Regions from separate parts of the Bradyrhizobium sp. USDA 3315 genome, predicted to be linked through region 2. Evidence: riboswitches for the same ligand, from Rfam matches in the RefSeq annotation. Region 2 holds a riboswitch; the other holds the start of a gene.
What was found. Region 2 has a riboswitch for S-adenosylmethionine ahead of ACVIYL_RS05310 (O-succinylhomoserine sulfhydrylase). Riboswitches for the same ligand answer to the same signal wherever they lie in the genome.
Positions count from the first base shown of each region.

Region 1 (3,404 bases), 1.9 Mb from region 2:
TGTCATTCCGGGGCGATGCGCAGCATCGAACCCGGAATCTCGAGATTCCGGGTTCACGCTTCGCGTGCCCCGGAATGACGCCATGACGTCACTTCCCCTGCCCACCCCTGCTGAGCAGGAACACACCCTGCTCGCCGAACATGTTCCACACCCACCACGGCAGGTTGAGCGGCACCGGACGGCCGTAGAGATCGAGCGCCACCGCGCGCTCCATCTTGACGTTGATCTCCTCGCAGAGCTGCACGAAATCCTTGATGGTGCAGAAGTGGATGTTCGAGGTGTCGTACCAGCTCGCCGGCAAATTCTCGGTGCGCGGCATGTGGCCCCCGATCAACAGCTGCAGCCGCATCTTCCAGAACCCGAAATTCGGGAACGAGACGATGGCGCGCTGGCCGATGCGCAGCAGATTTTCCAGCACCACCTTGGGCTGTCGCGTCGCCTGCAAGGTCTGCGACAGGATCACGTAGTCGAACGCATCGTCGGGATAGTTGACGAGATCGGTGTCGGCATCGCCCTGCACCACGGCGAGCCCCTTGGCGACGCAGCCATTGACGCCCTCGCGTGACAGCTCGATGCCGCGGCCGTCGATGCCGCGGCTTTCCAGCAGCTGCAACAACTCGCCGTCGCCGCAGCCGACATCGAGCACGCGCGAGCCCGGCCGCACCATGTCGGCGACCAGCAGATGATCGGTGCGATAGCCGCCGGTCCGCTCCGGCGCGATACCCGGCAAGGGCAATGTCTGCTGCATGCTCATGACCGGCCGCCGTCCTTCAGGCCGCGCGCCTTGCCTGCGGCCAGCAGGAAGGCACGGGAGATCTCGAGGAATTCCGGCACATCGAGCAGGAAGGCGTCGTGGCCCTTGTCGGTCTCGATCTCGGCGAACGACACCCGTGCGCTCGACGCGTTCAGCGCATGCACCAGCGCGCGCGATTCCGAGGTCGGAAACAGCCAGTCGCTGGTGAAGGACACCACGCAGAACCGGGTCTGGATGCCAGCGAACGCCTTCGCCAGCACACCGTTGTGGTCGGCGGCGATGTCGAAATAGTCCATCGCGCGGGTCAAATAGAGATAGGAGTTGGCGTCGAAGCGCTCGACAAAGGACGAGCCCTGATAGCGCAGGTAGCTCTCGACCTGGAAGTCCGCATCGAACGAGAAGGTCGGCAGCTCGCGGTCCTGCATCCGCCGTCCGAACTTGCGGTGCAGCGCGGCGTCCGAGAGATAGGTGATGTGCGCGGCCATCCGCGCCACCGCCAATCCACGGTGCGGATGGGTGTCCTCGTCGACATAGCGGCCGCCGCGCCAGTCCGGATCAGCCATCACGGCCTGGCGGCCGAGCTCGTGGAACGCGATGTTCTGCGCCGAGTGGCGCGTCGAGCAGGCGATCGCGAGCGTCGAGAATACGCGCTCCGGATAGGCCGCGGTCCATTGCAGCACCTGCATGCCGCCCATCGAACCGCCGACCACGCAGAACAGCGTATTGATGCCGAGGCGATCGATCAGCATCGCCTGCGCGCGCACCATGTCGGGGATGGTGATGATCGGGAAATCGAGTCCCCACACCTTGCCGGTCGCGGGGTTCAACGACGCGGGGCCGGTCGAGCCCATGCAGCCGCCGATCACATTGGAGCAAATGATGAAGTATTTTTCGGGATCGATCGGCCGACCGGCGCCGACCATGGTCTCCCACCAGCCGGGCTTGCCGGTGACGGGATGGATGTTGTTGACATGCTGATCGCCGGTCAGCGCGTGGCAGACCAGGATCGCGTTGGAGCGGTCGGCATTGAGCTCGCCATAGGTCTGGTAGGCGATCTGGAATGGTGCGAGATCGACGCCGCAATCGAGCTTGAGCGGCTGGTCCATCCCGAACTTCGCCACCAATGACGACGGATGGTCGGCCTCATGGGCGCGATCATCGCTCGGGGTTTGTGGGCTCGGTATCGGACGCACGTTGCTCATCTAGGCGACCCTGCCTCCGCGCGGGAGGGCTCGACGGACCTCAGGCCAATAAAAAACCCGGCCTGAACAAAGGTTCGGCCGGGAGCTGATAAGGTCCCCGGCCTGTTTAGCGAGTTGTTTAACGTGGCTGCAAGCCGGCCGGCTCAAATGACCACGGGACGCAGGGAACGTAGTCCCCACGCCCCCCGCCGTCAAGACAGCCCTGCCCACGGCCAATTGGTTAACCGAATGCGCAAGGCACGCCTGCGACGTTTCTCTTTGCTTTCGCTGCCCGTCTTTCCTAATCAGGGACCCTGTCCGACGCGGCACCGGGCCGCCCCGACGACAAGGTTTGAGAGCATGTCCAACCCACCCCCGTCGCCGCCCTCGCTGCAGGATCTGCGCAAGGAGATCGATGCGATCGACGAGCAGGTTCACCGCCTGTTGATGGCGCGCGGCGACATCATCGACCGCCTGATCCAGGTCAAGAAGACCCAGGAGGTCGGCTCGGCATTCCGCCCGGCGCGCGAGGCCAGCATGATGCGCGAGCTGGTGCGGCGTCATCGCGGCATCCTGCCGCTCGACACCATCGAGAGCATCTGGCGCGTCATCATCTCGACCTTCACCTATGTGCAGGCGCCATTCGCGGTGCATGCCGATGTTTCCGTCGGCGAATCGGCCATGCGCGACTCGGCGCGGTTTCACTTCGGCTTCGTGGTGCCCTACGTGTCGCATTTCAGCGCGCAGGCCGCGGTCGAGGCGGTGGCGAAATCGAAGGGCGACCTCGCGCTGGTCTCCGCGATCGCGAGCCGCACGCCGTGGTGGAATGCGCTCGAGGCCGATGGCGCGCCGAAGATCATCGCGCGGCTGCCGTTCCTCGAACGCGCCGACCATCCCGCCGCGCTGCCGGTGTTCGTGATCTCGCGGGTCGCCGACGACGCCATGGTCACCGAAGTGCAGACCTGGAGCGTGCGCGTCTCCGGCTGGAACGCCGATGTCGCCCGGGCGCTTGCGCCGCTCGCCGAGATCGTCGCGGTCCCCGACACCGCTTTCGACGGCGCGGCGCTCCTGATCTCGGTCACCGGCCACGATTTCGAGGCCATCAAGCTCGCCCTGATCAAGGCCGGCGCCTCGGTTCGCTCGTCGGCCCTCGTCGGCAGCCACGCAACGCGCTATACGGTGCCCTCTAACGGATCGGCCAGGACCTGAAGCAAGAGCCAGCCGCCCGTCCAGACTTTTGTTTTGACGCGTTTTCTTCACGCGAACCGGTATCCACTTCGCTCGAAAACGCTCTGTTCGGAGTTGATGATGTCCCGCCCCGTGCCGAACCCCGGCATCCTCGATATTGCGCCCTACACGCCCGGCAAGAGCCCGGTGCCGGAACCGGGCCGCAAGGTGTTCAAGCTGTCCGCCAACGAGACGCCGTTCGGGCCATCTCCGAAGGCGATCGCGGCCTACAAGGCCGCGGC
Region 1 is NZ_JBSRYP010000001.1:3,040,686-3,044,089, reverse strand. It holds gene metW (methionine biosynthesis protein MetW) at 89-754, opposite strand; gene metX (homoserine O-acetyltransferase MetX) at 751-1,956, opposite strand; SAM riboswitch at 2,042-2,121, opposite strand; gene ACVIYL_RS13930 (chorismate mutase) at 2,296-3,144, shown strand; gene hisC (histidinol-phosphate transaminase) at 3,244-3,404, shown strand, end outside.
Region 1: another riboswitch for S-adenosylmethionine. It lies ahead of metX (homoserine O-acetyltransferase MetX); the one in region 2 lies ahead of ACVIYL_RS05310 (O-succinylhomoserine sulfhydrylase).

Region 2 (3,404 bases):
GCCGTGCCCTTCCAGATCCAGCGCGGCGGCGGATAGCGGATCCAGGCCTTGCGGTCGGTCTCATACATGTATTCGACATGCACGCCGCCGATCCAGTTGGAGAGGTAATGATATTGCGCGGCCGCGACCGCCGGCGGCAGGCCGTCGAGGCCGAGCTTCTTCAAGCCGGGGAGAAAGCGTTCCTGCTGCTGGCGGCGAAACACGCGGAAGACGAACTCGGCGGCATCAGCCGTGCCGCGCCGCGTGACGACGGTGAGGATCAGGCCGGTGAAGAAGGCGTGATAGAGATCGGCGACACTGCGCCACTTCCGCCACTGCGTTTCGCGCGCGTCCTGCTCTCCGGTCATGTCTGCTCCCGCTGTTCTTGTTGGCGAGATAAAGCCTCGCGCGCGCAATCGTAGCCCGGATGGAGCGAAGCGCAATCCGGGGCAGCTCATTGCGCGTATGCAGCGTCCCGGATTTCGCTAGCGCTTCATCCGGGCTACGGAATTAAGCGCGCGCGAAACGGAATTACACGCGAAAATGCTTGGAGAGCTTCAGGCCCTGCGCCTGATAGTTCGAGCCGATGCGCTGGCCGTAGAGCGCATCGGGACGCTCCAGCATCCGCTCATAGACGAGACGGCCGACGATCTGGCCATGCTCGAGGATGAACGGCACCTCGCGCGAGCGCACCTCCAGCACGGCGCGCGCGCCCTTGCCGCCGGCGCCGGCATAGCCGAAACCGGGATCGAAGAAGCCGGCATAGTGGACGCGGAATTCGCCGACCAGCGGATCGAACGGCACCATCTCCGCGGCGTAGTCCGGCGGCACCTGCACCGCCTCTTTCGACGCCAGGATGTAGAACTCGCCGGGATCGAGAATGAGACTGCCGTCGGGCCGGGCCTTGATCGGCTCCCAGAAGTCGTCGACGGCATAGCCGCCGCGGCGATCGACATCGACCACGCCGGTGTGGCGCTTGGCGCGGTACCCGACAAAGCCGCCCGAGCTCTCGCCGGAAAGATCGACGGAAAGCGCAACGCCATCGGAGAGATCGGCATCGTCGATATCGACCAGCCGCTCGGCGGCATGCAGCGCATCGAGCTCGTCGGCGGTCAACGTGGCCTCGCCGATCCGGAAGCGGACCTGGCTGAGCCGCGAACCCTCGCGCAGCAGCACGGGAAACGTCTTCGGGCTGATCTCGGCATAGAGCGGGCCGTGATAGCCGGCGCCGATCATGTCGAAGCGGCGGGTGCCGTCGGCGATCACACGGGTGAAGACGTCGAGCCGTCCGGTCGAGCTCTTCGGGTTGGCCGCGGCCACGATCTCCGGCGGCAGCGCCAGGCTCTCCAACAGCGGCACGATGTAGACGCAGTTGGTCTCCAGCACCGCGCCGTCGGACAGATCGATCTCGTGCAGCTTCAGCTCGTCGATCCGCTCGGCGACGGTGGCATCGGGTCCCGGCAGGAAGCTGGCACGGACCCGGTAGGCAATGTCACCGAGGCGCAGATCGAGGCTGGCCGGCTGGATCTGGCTCTCGACGAAGTCATAGGCGGGCAGAATGAGGCCGGCCTCCGCCATCTCCGCGATCATGCGGTCGGGCAGGATTCCGTTGGATTCATCTTCCAGCGTGAACGACACGATGCGGTCCCTCGGCGATCCCTTGAGATGACCCAAAAATCATACTCCAGGCGGCCATCAAGCCCCAAAATATGGGCTTTTACGGGTTATCCGATGACCGTCTTGACGGAAAGGGCGCGAGGGAATATCAGCTGCACTTATCCCGTGGTGATTTGAGCCGGCCGGCTTGCAGCCACGTTAAATAAGTCGCTAAACAGGCCGGGGACAGTGTGATCCCGGCTTGTGGAGGTTGCTCCAGGCCGGTTTTTTTGTGGCCAGTTTCCAGGGGAAATGGCCACCTCGGAGGTCACATGTCTGAATCTGAAACCACGGCCCGCTTTCGTCCCGAAACCCGTCTCGTCCATGGCGGTACGCTGCGCTCGCAATTCGGGGAGACGTCGGAAGGGCTGTTTCTCACCCAGGGCTACGTCTACGACACCGCCGAGCAATGCGAGGCGCGCTTCAAGGGCCAGGACCCCGGCTTCATCTATTCGCGCTATTCCAACCCGACCATTGCGATGTTCGAGCGCCGCATGATCGAGCTCGAGGGCGCGGAAGCCGCGCGCTCGACCGCGACCGGCATGGCCGCGGTGACCACCGCGATCCTCGCGCCGCTGAAGGCCGGCGATCATGTGGTGGCCTCGAAGGCCCTGTTCGGCTCCTGCCTCTACGTGGTGCAGGACCTGTTGCCGCGCTACGGCATCGAGACGACGCTGGTCGACGGCCTCGACCTCGACCAGTGGCAGCGCGCGTTGCGGCCGAACACCAAGACCTTCTTCCTGGAGAGCCCGACCAATCCGACGCTCGACGTGCTCGACATCGGCGCGATCGCAGAGATCGCGCATAGCGGCGGCGCCCGGCTGATCGTCGACAACGTGTTTGCGACGCCGATCTGGCAGAGCCCGCTGTCGCTCGGCGCCGACGTCGTGGTCTATTCCGCAACCAAGCATATCGACGGCCAGGGCCGCTGCCTCGGCGGCGTCATCCTGTCGTCGGAGGCCTTCATCGCCGAGCACATCCACAATTTCATGCGCCAGACCGGGCCGTCGCTGTCGCCGTTCAACGCCTGGGTGCTGCTGAAGGGGCTGGAGACGCTCGGCGTCCGCGTCCGCGCCCAGACCGAGAACGCGGCGAAGATCGCCGAGGCGCTGGCCAGGCATCCGAAGATCACGCGGCTGGTCTATCCCGGCCGTCCCGATCATCCGCAGGCCGCGACGGTGAAGAAGCAGATGGGCGCCGGCTCGACGCTGGTCGGCTTCGAGGTGAAGGACGGCAAGGCCGGCGCCTTCCGCTGTCTCAACGCCCTGAAGATCTCGCGCATCTCCAACAATCTCGGCGATGCCAAGAGCCTGGTCACGCATCCCGCGACCACGACGCATCAGCGCCTGGCGCCGGAGGCCCGCGCCGAGCTCGGCATCAGCGAAGGTTTCGTTCGCTTCTCGGCCGGGCTCGAGCATCCCGACGATCTGATCGAGGATTTCGAGCGGGCGCTGGAGCAAGTCTGAAGCAACGCGTCGTGGCCGGGCTTGCCCGGCCACGACGGCTTCTCTTGAAGATTAAGTCGCAGCCGTCGTGACGCCGCCGTCGACCACGATGGTCTGGCCGGTCATGAAGGTCGACGCGTCGGAAGCGAGATAGGCCACAGCGCCTGCGATCTCGTCGGGCTCGCCGATACGGCGGAGCGGCGTCGATGCGGTGCGGCGCTTCAGATTGTCCGGGTCCTCCCACAGCGCGCGGGCGAAATCGGTCTTCACCAGGCCCGGCGCCACGCAATTGACGCGCACGCCCTTCGGGCCCCATTCGCCGGC
Region 2 is NZ_JBSRYP010000001.1:1,135,977-1,139,380, forward strand. It holds gene ACVIYL_RS05300 (hypothetical protein) at 1-347, opposite strand, end outside; gene ACVIYL_RS05305 (2'-deoxycytidine 5'-triphosphate deaminase) at 511-1,617, opposite strand; SAM riboswitch at 1,752-1,831, shown strand; gene ACVIYL_RS05310 (O-succinylhomoserine sulfhydrylase) at 1,908-3,101, shown strand; gene ACVIYL_RS05315 (SDR family NAD(P)-dependent oxidoreductase) at 3,153-3,404, opposite strand, start outside.